Regions from separate parts of the Sideroxydans lithotrophicus ES-1 genome, predicted to be linked through region 2. Evidence: predicted binding sites of a transcription regulator. Region 2 holds the regulator's gene; each other region holds the start of a gene.
The links. The regulator sigma-54, encoded in region 2, starts transcription at its own class of promoters, with help from an activator protein. The targets are predictions, from matches to a motif close to TGGCACNNTTCCTGCT.
Positions count from the first base shown of each region.

Region 1 (5,970 bases), 370 kb from region 2:
TGTGTTCCTCTATGCCCGTCGCCACCGCGAAGATGTTCGGGTCGAAGATGATGTCCTCGGGCGGGAAGCCGACTTTGTCCACCAGGATATCGTAGCTGCGTTTGCAGATCTCGGTCTTGCGTTTATAGGTGTCGGCCTGGCCCTGCTCGTCGAAGGCCATCACCACCGCAGCCGCGCCGTAGCGGCGCACCAGCGTGGCGTGCCTGATGAAGTTCTCCTCGCCCTCTTTCAGCGAGATGGAGTTGACGATGGACTTGCCCTGCACGCACTTCAGCCCCGCTTCGATGATGCTCCATTTGGAGGAGTCGATCATCAGCGGCACTTTGGAGATGTCCGGCTCGGAAGCGATCAGGTTGAGGAATTTCACCATGGTGGCTTCACCGTCCAGCATGGCTTCGTCCATGTTGATGTCGATCACCTGCGCGCCGGTTTCCACCTGCTGCTTGGCGACTTCCAGTGCTTCGTCGTAGTTACCCTCGAGGATCAGGCGTTTGAACTTGGCCGAGCCGGTGACGTTGGCGCGCTCGCCGACGTTGACGAACAGCGAGTCGTCGCCGATGTTGAATGGCTCCAGCCCGGACAGGCGGCATTTGTGTTCGATGTCCGGCAGTTTGCGCGGCGGCACATCCCGCAGCGCCTCGGCGATGGCCTTGATGTGCGCGGGCGAGGTGCCGCAGCAGCCGCCCGCGATATTGAGAAAACCGCTGGTGGCGAATTCCTTTACCAGCCTGGCGGTCGTCTCCGGCACTTCGTCGTAGCCGGTCTCGGACAACGGATTGGGCAGGCCGGCATTGGGATGGGCGCTCACATAGCAGCCGGCCACACGCGCCAGTTCTTCCACATAGGGGCGCATCAGTTCGGCGCCCAGCGCACAGTTGAGGCCGATGGAAAGGGGCCTGGCATGCGCGAGCGAGTTGTAGAACGCTTCGGTGGTCTGGCCCGACAGCGTGCGCCCCGAAGCATCGGTGATCGTGCCGGAGATCAAGATGGGAACCCGCACGCCGTGCTGTTCGAAATGGCGTTCGATGGCGAACAGCGCTGCCTTGGCGTTCAGCGTGTCGAAGATGGTCTCGACCATCAGCATGTCCGCGCCGCCGTCGAGCAAGCCGCGCACGGCCTCGGCGTAGCTTTCCACCAGCTGGTCGAACGTGATGTTGCGCGCACCGGGATCGTTCACGTCCGGCGAGATGGAGGCGGTTTTCCCGGTTGGCCCCAGCACGCCGGCGACGAAGCGCGGTTTGTCCGCAGTGGAGAATTCGTCGCACAGTCCGCGCGCCAGCTTTGCACCGGCGACGTTCAGTTCGTACGCCAGCCGTTCAAGCTCGTAGTCCTCCATCGACACCGAGGTGGAATTGAAGGTGCAGGTCTCGAGGATGTCCGCCCCGGCTTCCAGATACTCACGATGGATACCGCCGATGATGTGCGGCTGGGTAAGCAGCAACAGGTCGTTGCAGCCCTTCAGGTCCACCGGGTGGTCGGCGAAGGTCCTGCGTTCGCCCTGGTAGTTGCCGAACAGCTCGGTGCCGCGATAGTGCGCCTCGGTCAGCTTGTAGCGCTGGATCATGGTGCCCATAGCCCCGTCCAGGATCAGGATGCGTCGTTGCAGGAGCTGTTCAATGGGGTGTGTTGCTTGGCTCATGGTGCGTAAGTCGATAAAAGGTCGCGGATTTTAGCATGTCGGCAATCCCCGCTTGATGCAGCCCGAATTAATCAATACTATTCGTGCGGTTATTGTATGTCCCGGAAATCAGCCGCATGAAGCAATGTACGACATGCAATCAGGTCAGGAGGATCAATGGCTAAGTTCATATGGACGTCGCAGCTCAATGTCGGTATCGAAGTGATCGATCAGCAACACCGCAGGATCGTGGAATACATCAATCAGTTGGACGATGCCCGCTCCAACGGTCATTCGAGGGAAGAGATCGGCTACTTGATCAACGATCTGGTGGATTACACGATCTCGCATTTCGGCTTCGAGGAAAGTTTGCAGGAAGAGGCGAACTATCCTTTTGCCAAGTCGCATAAGAAGGTACACGACCTGTTCACTCAGCGCGTGTCCGATTTTCAGGCCAGATACGACAAAGGCGAAGATGTTTCCAAAGGACTGAATAGCCTGCTGGTCACCTGGTTGTTCAATCACATCAAGCGCGACGATGCCGATTATGTCGAGGCGGTGAAGGCATACCTGCAGCACCAGAAGGATTTTGTAGAAAACAAAAAAGGGTTGTTCGCACGCCTGTTCGGTTGACGAGCAGAATGCTTAAAAACTCATGCGCCTGAATTGCACCGCCTCGGCGATGTGCCCGATCTGGATGCTTTCGCTGCCTGCCAGGTCGGCGATCGTACGTGCCACCTTGAGCACCCGATGATAGGCGCGTGCTGAAAGGTTCAAACGGGCGATGGACTGGCGCAGCAACGCCTCGCCTTGTGCATCTGGTGCACACCACGTCTCGATCTCGGTGACGGAGAGTTGCGCGTTGGGCTTCCCTTGCCGTGCAAGTTGCCGCTGGCGTGCCGTTTCCGCCCTTGCCTGTATCGCCATACTGTTTTCGCCATCGGCCTGTCTGAGTAGATCTTCCTGCGGCACGGCAGGCACTTCGATCTGGATATCGATGCGGTCCAGCAGCGGCCCGGATATCTTGCCGCGATAGCGCGACACCTGATCCGGCGTGCAACGGCACTTGCCGTTGTAGTGGCCAAGATAACCGCACGGGCACGGGTTCATGGCTGCGACGAGCTGGAACTGTGCCTTGAAATCGGCACGGCGTGCTGCGCGCGAGATGGTGATGCGTCCGCTTTCCAATGGTTCGCGCAATACTTCCAGCACGCCGCGGTCGAACTCCGGCAACTCGTCCAGGAACAGCACGCCGTGCATGGCGACGGAGATCTCGCCCGGGCGCGGATTGCTGCCGCCCCCGACTAATGCTACAGCGGAGGCCGTATGGTGCGGCGCGCGGTAAGGCCGCCGCTTCCAGTTCTCCACTTCGAACATGCCGCCCAGCGATTGCATGGCCGCGCTCTCCAGTGCTTCCTGTTGCGTCATCTGCGGCAGGATGCCGGGGAAACGCGCTGCCAGCATGCTCTTGCCCGTGCCGGGCGGGCCGGACATCAACACGCTATGTCCGCCTGCGGCGGCGATCTCCAGCGCGCGTTTGCACTGCGCTTGGCCTTTCACCTCGCGCATGTCCGGATAATGCGGAAGGACGGCTTGCGTATCGGGGATATATCGTTCCAGCGCCTCGCGCCCGGCCAGATGCGCGGCGACTTGCAGCAGCGATTGCGCGGGATAGACTGCGGCATCTTCCACCAGCGCGGCTTCCGCTGCGTTCACGGCAGGCAGGATGAAAGCGCGGCCCGAGTCCGAGGCGCGGTAGGTCATCGCCAGCGCACCGCGTATCGCGCGCAACTCGCCGGTCAGCGCCAGTTCGCCGGCATATTCGTACTCGGCCAGCTTGTCGGAAGGTATCTGCCCCGATGCAGCGAGTATGCCCAGCGCGATGGGCAGGTCGAAACGTCCGCTCTCTTTCGGCAGGTCGGCCGGGGCGAGATTGACGGTGATGCGGCGGCTGGGGAATTCGAACTGGCAGTTTTGCAAAGCGGCGCGCACGCGGTCTTTGCTCTCTTTCACCTCGGCTTCGGGCAGGCCGACGATGGTGAAGTTGGGCAGGCCGTTGGCGAGATGAACCTCGACGGTGACCAGCGCGGCATCCATGCCCGCAAGGCCGCGACTGTAGAGTACAGCCAGCCCCATGGCGGGTTATTTTGTCGTTTCCAGGGCGGCGATGCGTGCTTCCAGTTTCTCCAGGCGCTGTGCCAGTACGTCGTATTCTTCGCGCGTGACCAGATCGAGCCTGGAGAAGCCTTGCGCCAGCAAGGCGCGGGCATTCTTTTCGAAATCCCTGGCCGGGCTGTTGGCAACGGCCTCGTTCAATTTGGACGACATCTCTTCAAAGAATTTGGTGTTCAGCATGATGAATGACCCTGTGATGGATAGGGCGCTAGTGTAGCAAATTACGGGTGCACCGCCCGGGTGCGCCGCACCGTTTTTGTGCATGAACTTGGTGCGCCTGAGCTTCCTGAATAATTGCCATCATGGCGCAAACCGAGTATCGGCGCGGTTTTCGGTAATTGGCACAGTTTCTGCTGTAACAAATGCGTGGATACTGTCATCCCACTTAATCACTTAACGAAAGGAAACACCATGCTTAAGAAAAAACTGCTTGTCGCTGCTCTGGCCTCTTCTTTCGCGTTGCCGGTATTGGCAGCGGATGCTCCGTACACTGTCGCCAGCAACATCGGCATCGTAACTGACTATATCTTCCGCGGCATCACGCAAAACGTGGCCAAGCCTGCAGTGCAAGGCGGGATCGATCTTACGCTGAGCAATGGATTCTATGCAGGTGTATGGGGTTCCAACGTGGGCTGGATCACCGGTAGCGGTGCTACAGGCAATGCCAGCCTGGAAATGGATACCTACGGCGGATACAGAGGCGCGTTCGCAACTGACTATTCCTACGATGTGGGCCTGATCCGTTACAACTACCTGGGCGACTACACACCACCTGCAGGTTATGCAAAAGCCGATACCGCTGAGGCATATGGTTCCATCGGCTACAAATGGATCTCGGCCAAGTATTCCTACGCTTTGGGCGATTTCCTGACCGTTCCCAATGCAAAAGGCACCAGCTACATCGAAGTGAACGCGAACTACGCGGTTGGCGACAGCGGCTTCACCTTGCTGGCTCATTATGGCAAGCAAAAGTACAAAGGTTCTTCTGCTGACGCACTGGTCGCTGCTGGATTTGATCCTTCCTACTCCGATTACAAAGTGGGCGTGACCAAGGATTTCAGCGGATATGTATTGGGTGTGGCTTACACCAACACCAACGCCAAGTCCGGCGGCTACTACACCTACACCAGCGGAAATGGCGTGACGAAGGACTGGGGCAAGAGCGCTGTTGCAGTGTCATTGACTCACTCGTTCTAAATAAACAATGAGAGGCGGAATCTCGCCTCTCAATCCCAAGGAGAAGTGAATATGAAAATCGTCACTGCAATCATCAAGCCGTTCAAGCTCGACGAAGTGCGTGAAGCACTGTCCGCCATCGGCGTGCAGGGCATCACCGTCACCGAGGTCAAGGGCTTCGGGCGGCAAAAGGGCCATACCGAGCTGTATCGCGGTGCGGAATATGTCGTGGACTTTTTGCCCAAGATCAAGCTGGAAGCAGCGATCAAGGCCGATCAGCTGGACAGCGTGATCGAGGCCATCGAGAAGTCTGCACAGACCGGCAAGATCGGCGACGGCAAGATCTTCGTGCAGGACCTGGAACAAGTGATCCGCATCCGTACCGGCGAGACCGGTCCGGAAGCACTATAAGGAGCGATGAGATGAAAAAACTATTTGCGCTTTTCGCCTTGCTGGCCATGCTGTGCGGCCTGACAGGCGCGGCCTATGCTGACGAGGCTGCTCCGGCATCCGCGGCCGCTACAACAGCAGCTCCAGCAGCTGCCCCTGCTGCCGATGCCCCTGCCGCTGCGCCGAAATGCGGCGACAAAGGCTTCGATTGCAACAAAGGCGACGTCGCGTGGATGATGACTTCCACCGCATTCGTGCTGCTGATGACAGTTCCCGGCTTGGCATTGTTCTACGCCGGTATGGTGCGCAGGAAGAACTCGCTGTCGACAGTCATGCAAAGCTTCGCGATCTTCTGCGTCGTTGCGGTGCTCTGGGTGATTTACGGTTACAGCGGCGCATTTACTGCCGGACACGAGGGCAGTGCGCTGGCACCGTTCATCGGCTCGCTCGACAAGCTGTTCATGTCTGGTGACGATCCGACGACTGCCGTTGCAGCCACATTCAGCAAGGGACAGTACATACCTGACTTTGTATTTTGCATGTTCCAGCTGACCTTTGCTGCCATCACTGTTGCACTGATCACTGGCGGATTCGCAGAACGCTTCAAGTTC
Region 1 is NC_013959.1:65,374-71,343, forward strand. It holds gene metH (methionine synthase) at 1-1,639, opposite strand, end outside; gene SLIT_RS00310 (bacteriohemerythrin) at 1,796-2,251, shown strand; gene SLIT_RS00315 (YifB family Mg chelatase-like AAA ATPase) at 2,264-3,754, opposite strand; gene SLIT_RS00320 (accessory factor UbiK family protein) at 3,761-3,973, opposite strand; gene SLIT_RS00325 (TorF family putative porin) at 4,205-4,990, shown strand; gene glnK (P-II family nitrogen regulator) at 5,042-5,380, shown strand; gene SLIT_RS00335 (ammonium transporter) at 5,392-5,970, shown strand, end outside.
Region 1: SLIT_RS00325 (TorF family putative porin) is a predicted target of sigma-54. The motif match lies at 4,133-4,148, and genes of this name have one in related genera.

Region 2 (5,970 bases):
GGGCACTGACGCAGCGTATCGACGACAATTTTCTGCATGCACTGAATCTGATCCTCGCCTGTAAAGGCCGGGTCATCGTCAGCGGCATGGGCAAATCCGGGCACATCGCGCGCAAGATCGCCGCGACCATGTCCAGCACCGGCACGCCCGCCTATTTCGTGCACCCGGGCGAGGCCAGCCATGGCGATCTCGGCATGGTCACGGCGCAGGATGTGGTCATCGCGCTCTCCTATTCCGGCGAAAGCGAAGAGTTGCTCACCATCGTGCCTGCGATCAAGCGCCAGGGCGCGCACCTGATCAGCCTGACCGGCAATCCGAGATCCAGCCTGGCGCTGGCGGCCGATGTGCATCTCGACGGCTCCGTGGCACAAGAGGCCTGCCCGATGGGCCTCGCCCCCACCGCCAGCACCACCGCCGCACTCGCACTGGGCGATGCGCTCGCGGTGGCCTTGCTCGATGCCAAGGGATTCGGCGAGGAGGATTTCGCACGCTCGCACCCCGGTGGCAGCCTCGGTCGTCGCCTGCTCACCCGCGTCCGCGACATCATGCATTCCAATGCCAGTATCCCTTCAGTGCGTGAAGGCGCGACGCTGGCCGATGCGGTGCTCGAGATATCGCGCAAGGGCCTGGGCATGACTGCGATCGTGGACGACCACAAGCGCCTGCTCGGCATCTACACCGATGGCGACCTGCGCCGCACACTGGAAAAGAAGCTGGATTTCAGCACCACCCTCGTCAGCACCGTGATGTCGAAGAACCCGCGCAACATCGGCCCGGATGAACTGGCGGTCGATGCCGTGCAATTGATGGAGAAGTACAACATCAGCCAGTTGCCGGTGGTGGACGCCGACAAAAAACTGGTCGGCGCACTGAACATGCATGACCTGCTGAAGGCGAAAGTCATCTGATGTCACTCGCCGAACGAATCAAACCTCTGCGCCTGGTTGCCTTCGACGTGGACGGCGTGCTCACTGACGGCGGCCTGTATCTTTCCGATTCCGGGGAAGAGTTCAAGCGCTTCAATTCGCTCGACGGCCACGGCCTGAAGATGCTGAAGGCATCGGGCGTGGAGCTGGCCATCATCACCGGACGCACTTCGAAGTGCGTCGAGTTGCGCGCCAGGAATCTCGGCATCACCCGTTTGTATCAGGGCGTGGAGGACAAGCTGGCAACGATGCAGGCACTGCTGGCGGAACTCAAGCTGGCACCTGAGGCCGCTGCCTTCATGGGCGACGATGTGGTCGATCTTCCCGTGATGCGCCGCGTCGGATTGGCGCTGAGCGTTCCCGCGGCCCCGCAGATCGTCCGCGACCATGCGCATTACGTCAGCCAGCGCGAGGCCGGGCATGGCGCAGTGCGCGAAGTGTGCGAACTGATCCTCGGCGCACAGGGCACGTTAGAGGCGCAACTTGCGCCCTACCTGAAGTGATGTTCGCAAACCGGTTCTTCGACAAAGCGCGCTCATGGCTGCCATTGTTGCCATTGCTGCTGCTGTTGCTGGCCACTTACTGGCTCGATAAGCAGGTACAGCCCCTGACCCAGGCCCAGAACCAGCAACGCCACGATGTCGACTATGTCGTCGATAGTTTCTCCGCCGTCACGCTGAACCTGCAAGGCCGGCCGCGTTACACGCTCTCGGCAGAAAAACTCTGGCATTACCCGGACGACGACAGCACCCATCTGGAGATGCCGAAGGTCACCAGCCTGTATGCGGACCGCCCGCCGACCATCACCTCGGCGCAGACCGGCATGGTCTCCAGCAAGGGAGACGACGTCTACCTTTACGATGACGTAAATGTCGTGCGCCCGGCCAGCGGCGACCTCGGCGAACAGCGTTTCGTAACCGGCTATCTGCATGTCGTGCCCGATCGCGACTGGGCGGAGACCAACCAGTCGGTGGTGATGACGAACCAGTACAACATCATCCGTGCCGTCGGCATGGAACTCGACAACCAAGCGCGCACGGTCAAATTGCTATCGCGCGTCAGGGCCAACCATGAGCCGAACCGCAATTAATGCCGCACTGTGCAGCCTGCTGCTGATGGGCTGGAACAACCTTGCGCTCGCCGAACACGCAGACCGCGACAAACCTATCCATGTGGAATCGGATCGCGTCGTCATCGATGATGCGAAGCAAACCAGCGTGTTCGAGGGCCAGGTGGAACTCACCCAGGGAACGTTGTTCATCCAGGCCGAGAAGATCGTGCTCACGCAGGATAAACTGGGCAACAAGCACTGTACCGCCACCGGCAGCCCCGCCAATTTCCGCCAGAAACACGAGGGCACCGATCAGTATATGGAAGGCTATGGCGACCGCATCGAATACGATACACGCACCGAAACGGTGGATTTCTTCGGCCATGCCCGGGTCAAGCGCGACCAGGATGACGTACAGGGCGACCACATCGCCTACAGCACCCGTACCGAGGTGTTCGAGGTCAGCGGCGATCCGACCCGCCTCAACGACCCCGACAAAGGGCGAGCGCACGCAGTGATCCAGCCCAAGGCCAAAGAGCCGGCCAGCGGCTCGGCAGCGCCACTCACCATCCAGACCAGCCCAACCCTTTCAAAGCAAAAACCATGAGCGAACTCAGAACCGTCTCGCTGAAAAAACGTTATCGCGCCCGCACCGTGGTGCAGGATGTCTCGCTGTCCGTGAAGAGCGGCGAAGTGGTGGGACTACTGGGCCCGAACGGCGCAGGCAAGACCACCAGCTTCTACATGATCGTCGGCCTCGTCGCCGCCGATGGCGGCGAGATCTTCATCGACGACCAGGACATCACCCATTTGCCCATCCATCGCCGCGCGCGCCTCGGGCTGGCCTACCTGCCGCAGGAGGCCTCCATCTTCCGCCGCCTGACCGTGACCGAAAACATCAAGGCAGTGCTCGAATTGCAGGGCTATGCCCCCGCCGAGATGGACGCACGACTGGAGGCATTGCTGAACGACCTGCACATCACCCATATCCGCGACAATCCCGCCATCAGCCTGTCCGGCGGCGAACGCCGCCGCGTCGAGATCGCCCGTTCGCTGGCCACCGACCCGCGCTTCATCCTGCTTGATGAGCCTTTTGCCGGGGTCGACCCCATTGCCGTGCTGGATATCCAGAAGATCATCCGCTTCCTCAAAGAGCGTGGCATCGGCGTGCTGATCACCGACCATAACGTGCGCGAGACGCTGGGCATCTGCGACCGCGCCTACATCATCAATGCCGGCTCGGTGATGGCCGAAGGCAAGCCCGAGGAAATCATCTATAATGAGGGCGTGAGGAAGGTGTATCTGGGCGAGCACTTCAAGTTATAAGATAGCGCCGCACACACGCCAAAACCAGTAATGAAACACTCTCTCCAACTCAGACAATCCCAACAACTGATGCTGACGCCGCAGTTGCAGCAGGCTATCAAGCTGCTGCAACTCTCGACGCTGGAGATCAATCAGGAGACTGCGCGCCTGCTGGACGAGAATCCTTTCCTCGAACGCGAGGACGACAATACCAACCAGACCTACAGCGGCAACAGCAGCACCGATACCCCCGCCCCATCCAGCAGTGCCGAAAGCAGCGAGCCCGCCGAAGCGGAATCACGCAACGACAGCAACGAATGGCCGGAACCCTCGTTCTCATCGACCTCCGCTTCCAGCCCGGATGACGAGGACGACGGCTATTCGGAGGTCGCTGCCGAAAAACCCAGCATGCGTGAGCACTTGCTCTGGGAATTGAACATGAGCCAGATGGATCCGCGCGACAAAAAGATCGTCGGCCTGCTCATCGATGCGCTGGACGAGAACGCCTACCTGTCGCAGCCGCTGGAAGAGATCGTCGAGCTGCTGCCGCCGGAACTGGATATCACCCTGGACGACCTGGAAACGGCGCTGGTGCAGCTGCAGCATCTGGATGCCCCCGGCATCGGTGCGCGCAACCTGAGCGAATGCCTGGCGCTGCAACTGCGCGACATGCCTGAAGATGTGCCGGGCCGGGACCTGGCTTTGACCATCGTCAGCCAATATCTGGATCTGCTGGCCGCCCGCGACTTCAGCAAACTGAAAAAGACCCTGCGCTGCGATGACGATGCCCTGCGCTGCGCCCAGGACCTGATCGTGCATCTGCAACCCAAACCCGGATCTGCTTTCGAGCATCGTGCGGCAGACTATGTGGTGCCGGATGTGCTGGTGGAACGCCACGGCGGCATCTGGCGCGCACGCCTGAATCCGGAGGCCATGCCGCGCCTGCGCATCAATCAGGTGTATGCCAACATCCTGCAGCAGCGCAACGAGAAGAACGCGCAGGAGATGGCCGGCCAATTGCAGGAAGCGCGCTGGTTCATCAAGAACCTGCAGCAGCGCTTCGAGACCATCCTGCGCGTGTCGCAGGCCATCGTCGAGCGCCAGCGCCAGTTCTTCGAGCACGGCGACATCGCCATGCGCCCGCTGGTGCTGCGCGAGATCGCCGAACAGCTCGAGTTGCACGAGTCCACCATTTCGCGCGTGACTACGCAGAAGTTCATGCTCACCCCGCGCGGCATCTACGAATTCAAGTACTTCTTCGGCAGCGGTCTGGCCACCGAAGCAGGCGGCGCGTGCTCCTCCACCGCCATCCGCGCACTCATCAAGCAACTGGTCAGCGAGGAGGATGCCAAGCACCCCCTCACCGACAGTCGCATGTCCGAAATCCTGGCACAGCAGGGCATATTGGTCGCCCGCCGTACCGTGGCAAAATACCGCGAGGGCATGAACATCCTTCCGGTAAATCTTCGTAAATCACTCTAACCATAAGGAGCAGGCCATGAACCTCAACCTCACAGGACGTCATCTCGAAATCACCCCGGCCATCCGCGAGCATGTGCTCAGCAAACTGGACAAGGTCAAACGTCATTTCGACAACGTGATCGACATCAACGTGATCCTGTCGGTGGACAAGCTGGTGCAGAAGGCCGAGGCCAACGTCCACGTTTCCGGCAAGAACATCTTCGCCGAGACGGAAGACAGCAACCTGTATACCGCGATCGATGCATTGGTCGATTCGCTGGACCGCCAGGTGCTGAAACACAAGGAAAAACACACTGCACGCCGCCACGACGAATCCGGCAAGCACAGCGCTGCAGAATGAAACAACACAGGGCAATCAGAAGTGGTTGCCCTGTTTTTTCGCAATGGTGAATCAGCATGAGTCTAATCAGTAAGATCCTGACCCCGGAATGCGTGCTGCTGGATAACGAATCGGCCAGCAAGAAGCGGGTGTTCGAGCGCGTCGGCCTGTTGTTCGAAAATACGTTGGGCATCGCCCGCAGCCAGGTGTTCGACAGCCTGTTCGCGCGCGAGAAGCTGGGTTCCACCGGATTGGGCCAGGGCGTGGCCATCCCGCACGGTCGCGTGAAGGGTTTGCGCGATGCGGCGGCAGCCTTCGTCAAGATGCAGAACCCCATCCCCTTCGACGCACCGGACGGATTGCCGGTGAATTTCATTTTTGTACTGCTCGTTCCGGAACGGGCAACCGACCTGCATCTGCAACTGCTGGGCGAACTGGCGCAGATGTTCTGCGACAAGACCTTCCGCGACCAACTGCAGGCCACCGATGATCCGGTCGCGATCCAGAAGCTGTTCGCCGACTGGCAAGGATAGATGCAACAGATGCCTCTTAAAATTCAAATTTCTAAGTCAGGCAAGGCGCGCGCGACAAATCGTAGCGCCGCATATGTTGGTATATGTAAGCAAGATTTTTCGCGCGCAACGCGGCATGACGACGAAACTTTGGATTTTTAAGAGGTATCTGTAATGGCCCAGGTCAATATCCAGCAACTCTTCGAAGACAAGCAGGAACGCCTGAGCCTCGTCTGGGTGGGCGGCGAAAAAGGCACGGATCGCGTGCTGGAAAGCGAAGTCGTCAACGCCTCCAACCGCGGCCTGATCGGCCACATGAACCTGATCCACCCGAACTGGGTGCAGGTACTGAGCAGCACCGAACTGGATTATCTG
Region 2 is NC_013959.1:438,535-444,504, reverse strand. It holds gene SLIT_RS02195 (KpsF/GutQ family sugar-phosphate isomerase) at 1-908, shown strand, start outside; gene SLIT_RS02190 (KdsC family phosphatase) at 908-1,429, shown strand; gene lptC (LPS export ABC transporter periplasmic protein LptC) at 1,429-2,016, shown strand; gene lptA (lipopolysaccharide transport periplasmic protein LptA) at 1,997-2,584, shown strand; gene lptB (LPS export ABC transporter ATP-binding protein) at 2,581-3,303, shown strand; gene SLIT_RS02170 (RNA polymerase factor sigma-54) at 3,334-4,764, shown strand; gene hpf (ribosome hibernation-promoting factor, HPF/YfiA family) at 4,781-5,104, shown strand; gene SLIT_RS02160 (PTS sugar transporter subunit IIA) at 5,161-5,616, shown strand; gene hprK (HPr(Ser) kinase/phosphatase) at 5,770-5,970, shown strand, end outside.

Region 3 (5,970 bases), 270 kb from region 2:
GCTGACGTTTGATTGGTGTTCACGCGATGTGTTTGGCAACACTGAAGGAAGGTTGACGATCTTGCTGTCGACAGCCGCACTTTTTTCCGCACCAATCTGCATGAGATACTGTGTCACATCACGGCGGATGCGTTTGAACTCAGGCGCATGATTGATGGCTGCACGGTCGCGCGGACGCGGCAGCATGACGGGGAACTCTGGCCCCAGTGTCGCATTCGGACCAGGGTTCAGCGGGATGATGCGGTCGGCCATGATGATGCCTTCGTCCACGTCGTTGGTAATCAATACGACGGTCTTTTTCTCCTTGCTCCAGATGCGGATGATCTCGTCCTGCAACTTGGAACGGGTGAGGGCATCCAACGCACTCAACGGCTCGTCGAGCAACAGGATGTCCGGGGAAGCTGCCAGCGCACGCGCCACCGACACCCGCTGGCGCATACCGCCGGATAGTTCGGCAGGCCGCTTGTCCATGGCATGGGTCAGGTTCACCATGTGGATATATTTTTCGACGCGCAACATACGTTCCCCCTTGGGCGCGTCCTTGAATACCTGATCGACCGCGAGAGCGACGTTCTGGCCTACCGTCATCCACGGCATCAGTGAGTAATTCTGGAATACCACACCGCGATCAGGCCCCGGCCCCGCTATCGCTTTTCCTCTTAACAAAATCGCACCTGCATCTGCCTGCTGAAGCCCGGCGATCAACGAAATCAAGGTCGACTTGCCGCTGCCGGAAAAGCCAACGATGGCAACGAACTCGCCCTCGTTGATGCGCAGGTTGATGTCGTCAAGCACAACCGTGCGCTGTGTGCCTGTGCCATACGACTTGCTAACCCCTTTGAATTCCAGGATAGGGGAGGATGTCACCGGTGGTGACGCGATCTCGGCGTGATCAGCCTCTATAAGTTGTGCGCTGGATTTCATTCGATTTTCCTGAGTAGTCACTTAGTTGGTGCGCTGACCGAAACTGGCCATCTGCTGCAGCGTATGCATGGTCCGGTCGAGCAGGAAACCGACGAATCCGATGGTGAATACCGCCACCATGATGCGTTCCAGCGACTGTGAGCTGCCGTTCTGGAATTCGTCCCAGACGAATTTGCCCAAACCGGGGTTTTGCGCCAACATTTCGGCAGCGATCAGCACCATCCACGCCACACCGAGCGACAGGCGCATGCCGGTGAAGATCAGCTTGAGAGATGAGGGGATAACGATCTTCATCACCTTGGTGCTGGTGGACAAGCGCAGCACTTTGGAGACATTGAGCAGATCCTTGTCGATTGAAGCGACACCCAGTGCGGTGTTGACCAGCGTCGGCCACATCGAACACAGCGTCACGGTGATCGCCGAGATGAGGAATGATTTCGCGAACATCGGATCGGCGCTGACATAGAGTGCGCTGACCACCAGTGTGACAATGGGCAACCAGGCGAGCGGCGACACCGGACGGAATATCTGGATCAGTGGATTGAGTGCAGCCTGTATCGTCTTGTTCAAACCGCACAGGATACCGAGCGGCACGGCGATGATCGTCCCCAGGAAGAACCCGACGAACACCGTGTAGAGGCTGGTGAAGATCTGATCCAGGTAGGTCGGCTGGCCGGTGTACTTTATCTCATCGAATTGCTGCCCCGGGTTCGTGGCCTGGAATTCAGCCTTGCGTTCCTTCTGGCGTTCTTCGAACGCAGCTTTGCGTCCCTGCTCGTCTTGATATTCCTGATACAGGTTGCCAGCCTGTTTCATCACCGCAACCGGTCCCGGTAATGTGCCCAGCGACGTGTGGACATGGCTGGCTCCGACATCCCACAAGACCAGGAAGATGAAAATACCCAGCAAAGGCGGCAGCACTGTGCGAAATATCACCCGCAACACCGGCTCGCCGCTGGAGTCGGGTTGCAACAATGCGGACACACGTCGCCTGATGGATGGTGTTGGTTGTATTGTGTTCATGAGTACTCCACGCAGTCATTTGCATCCCGGCAACTGCCGGGACGCATTCACTATATTTACGGCTGTTCGTTGCCCTTCAAGCCAATCTTGAACTTGTCGATATACGCATTCGGCTTGCGCCCATCGTAAACAATGCCGTCGATGAAACCGTCTTCCCGTCCCTTGAAGCCGGTCTCCCTGGAAAAATCGGGGAAGTCGGACGCCTTCATCTTGCCTTCAGCTATCAACTCCTTTGCTGCAGTGGCATATATGTCCGGACGGTAGACCTCTTTGGCAATCTTGATGTACCAGCTGTCCGGTTTGGCTTCCGCAATCTGGCCCCAGCGGCGCATCTGCGTCAGGTACCAGACCGCATCGCTGTAGTAGGGATAGGTTGCGTTGTGGCGGAAGAATACGTTGAAGTCAGGTGCGGGACGCTTGTCGCCTTTTTCATATTCAAAGGTACCGGTCATGCTGTTGGCGATCACCTTTTCGTCGGCACCAACGTAGTTCGGTTTCGAGATCATTTTGACCGCTTCCATACGGTTCCCGTCGTTCTGCGCGTCAAGCCAGTATCCGGCACGGATCAGCGCCTTCACGATGTGCACAAGCGTATTGGGGTGCGCATCCGCCCACTTCTTGGATACGCCGAAAACCTTTTCCGGATTGTTTTTCTGCACGTCGTAATCGGTTGCGACCGGCACGCCTATCCCCTTGAACACTGCCTGTTGGTTCCACGGTTCCCCGACGCAATAACCGTCAATCGTGCCGGCTTCCATAGTTGACGGCATCTGAGGCGGCGGAGTGACCGACAGCAGCACGTCCGCCTTGAGGGTCCCACTGGTATCGCCCTTGGTCGGCGCGTAGTAGCCGGGATTCATTCCGCCTGCCGCAAGCCAGTAGCGCAATTCGTAATTATGTGTGGATACCGGGAACACCATCCCCATCTTGAATGCCTTGCCCTGTGCCTTGTATTCGTCGACAACTTCCTTGAGGTACTTCGGATCGACCGGATGTACCGGCTTGCCATCCTTCATAGGCAGCTTTTTCTTGAGCTCGGTCCACACGGCATTGGAAACAGTGATGGCATTGCCATTCATGTCCATGCTGAACGGAGTGATGATGTCGGCTTTGGTGCCTATGCCGATGGTGGCCCCAATCGGCTGACCGGCAAGCATATGCGCGCCATCCAGTTCGCCGGTGACTACTCGATCGAGCAACACTTTCCAGTTTGCCTGCGCTTCCAGCGTGACTGACAGCCCCTCGTCCTCGAAGTAGCCTTTCTCGTAGGCGACTGCCAGCGGCACCATATCGGTGAGCTTGATAAAACCGAATTTCAAGGAAGTCTGTTCGGCTTTGCCGACTGCGGCTTTAGCGTCGGACAGGCCTAGCGGCGCAACACAATTCAGTGCGAGCACACACGCAACGATTGCCGTACTTTTAAGAAATCCGCGACGAGGTTTACAGTTGCCGTTTACGGAAACGGCCGTTCCATTTGTAGTTTCACTTTTCATGTTGCGTTCTCCTTGAATTAACCGCCATATATAAAAGACAACATCTTTAAACGATCTAATAAAAAAGCGTCCGACTACGCATTTGCGCAGTGGGACGCCTTTGTCCTTGTACTCATTTTCCGAACCGCCATTGGTTCGCTACTGACAATTGCGATGCAACAGTCGTGCCACAACTTGGCGGGTACGTCTATTGCCTATGCAATCAGCAAGATAGAATGATTCTCCGTTTTTCTTTGAGTTTCATTAGCATGATTTAACGAACTGAATTGGTGCATGACTTTATTTGGTGGCCACAAATGTGCACCCCTTATGCGCGTATATTCAAACTGAATTCTTTGTATATCCGTTGGCACGATACGGACAGGATGACATCGCCGCCCGGGTCAAAACCATCATTAACTTGGCCTGTTGCTGGATATTTGTAGTTTTCGTGCCGATCCGGGAGTCTGCGCCATAGGGCAGATTCCCGGATCATTGAAATACTCAATGGGAGTTTTCAGCTCCTGTATGGTGCGTTTGAGATCGGCACTGCCCCGAGTTTGTGCGGAATTCAGGAAACCGCTGCGAGCGTCAGAACCGCTTCGGCCACATCCGCCAGTCGCCGGTTCTGCTCCATGGATGCATTGCGCAATCTTTTGTAAGCAGCATCCTCGCTGAGATTGAAGCGCGCCATCAGGATACCTTTGGCACGCTCGATGGTTTTCCTCTCGTCCAGCGCGCGCCGTGCCGCAACCAGCTCGGTCTCCATGCCGGCCAGCCGCTGGGACTGAGCCTGCAGCACGTCGACTATCGACCGTCTCTGACCGGCTTCACCACCGGCATGTGCCACAAAGCTCAGTGCATTCTCGACTGGTATGGCGGGGTTAAAGAATTTGTCGGCCAACTCGGCGCTCGCGGGCGGGTGCTCGCGAAGCGCCTTGAGCAGTCCTTCCGAATCCTGCAAATCGGACTCAGCCTCGTTGACAAGCGAAGCGCAGAGTTCTTCAAGGCGGTCCACCAGCGTGCACTGTATAGACCAGATTGCTGTCAGGCGCTCGCTGCATGTTTCGAACCACTTATCGCTCAGATTTGCGTCGAGGGCGGTGGTCTGCCTGGCATTGCACAACATCCGCCGCATGCGCTCCAGCTGCGCGATGCAGGATGCATCCTGGACTTCCTGCCACTGGGCCATCAGCTGCTCTTCTATGAATTCACCAAATACCTGGAAGTGGCGTTCCTGGGCGTCGATGAGATGCAAGATTCTTTGCTGGTGGACATCGTCGCAGATGCCTGAGGCGAAGGACAACGCCCCGACCGCACGCTCTCTGCCTGCCAGCTCCTTGCCCTGAACCAGATTGAAGAACGCGACCAACAAGCTGGATATGCGCGGATCGACCGTGGAATCAGCCACCTCGAAGATCAGGGAAACCAGGCCGGCGATCAGGCGGCTGAATGCTGCGATAGAGTCATCCGCAGTCAGCTTCTGTTCACTGATTCGTATTCTGAGTTCGGGAAGTTCATCCAGACCGAGCAGAACCCAGGCCATCAGGTGCAGAAGCCTTGCGTTGCCATAGATGGCTCGCTTCAACTGCGGCTCGAACGCAGTCCGCAATTCGCGCTCCACTGACTCGGATTCCGCGGCCAATTCCAGGCGTATGTCGGCAAAGCGATCTCCAGCCGAGGCGAGGAAGATGCCTGATGCACCGCGTTCGGCCTGCAGATTGTGAATCAAGTGGCCGACTACGCCGACGAACTGCGACATTGCGGCCAAGTGCTTTAACTCCTCGATCTGGAGTTGTTTGGCAAGCAGGACGATCTTTTCCGCTGACAATTTCATGGTTTGCTTATGACTGAATGATGTTCAATCATAAGCAAACCATGTGCCATCAAATCAGATATGCCCTAAGCGTTTTCCGATAACTCACTGACCGTGCCCTTGCCAGCAACTGAAAATGTCCATATTCATCGGATATGAACGCTAAGGAAAAATGAAAACTCCCTTACGGAATGAGGGAGCTTTGAGGTGGTGCGCCGGAAGAAGTGAATCTGGGCACTGGGAAGTGCAGTTGCCTATCCCTTAATAAAAATAATCTGCGTCAATATCTCGAGCATGGTGCAATAACAGAGAAACCGATGCCTGAGTTTGTAAACAATGCAGTTCGACCCAATATTATTATATATACGTTCTACAAATCGTCCCCCTCGTACGTGATGTCAAGGATACACTTCGCCCAGTAACCGCCGGCATCATCAAGTTGTTTATAAGCAGTACAACCTTCTCTTACCCGCATGTCCGTAATCACGCCATGTATAGGCACACTCCCGTTATGCCTTCTTTCTGCAACCCATTTTTCCGCTTCTCTCTTAAGTTGGGCGATATCTTGCTCAATCGCAAGTTCGGGCCTGGCAGCCCTGGCCCCATTGTCATTGAAGCCATCATGAACATATTTTTTCCTGCGTGTTTGGTTGGTGGAATGCTCGCCCTGCACTGTAGCTCCAATTACAGCAGGCGTTACCCCTCCCCCATAGACATTGGTAGAGCCACCCGAAT
Region 3 is NC_013959.1:166,672-172,641, reverse strand. It holds gene SLIT_RS00785 (ABC transporter ATP-binding protein) at 1-924, opposite strand, end outside; gene SLIT_RS00780 (ABC transporter permease) at 946-1,947, opposite strand; gene SLIT_RS00775 (CmpA/NrtA family ABC transporter substrate-binding protein) at 2,004-3,440, opposite strand; gene SLIT_RS00770 (nitrate- and nitrite sensing domain-containing protein) at 3,991-5,256, opposite strand; gene SLIT_RS00765 (hypothetical protein) at 5,606-5,970, opposite strand, start outside.
Region 3: SLIT_RS00775 (CmpA/NrtA family ABC transporter substrate-binding protein) is a predicted target of sigma-54. The motif match lies at 3,595-3,610, and genes of this name have one in related genera.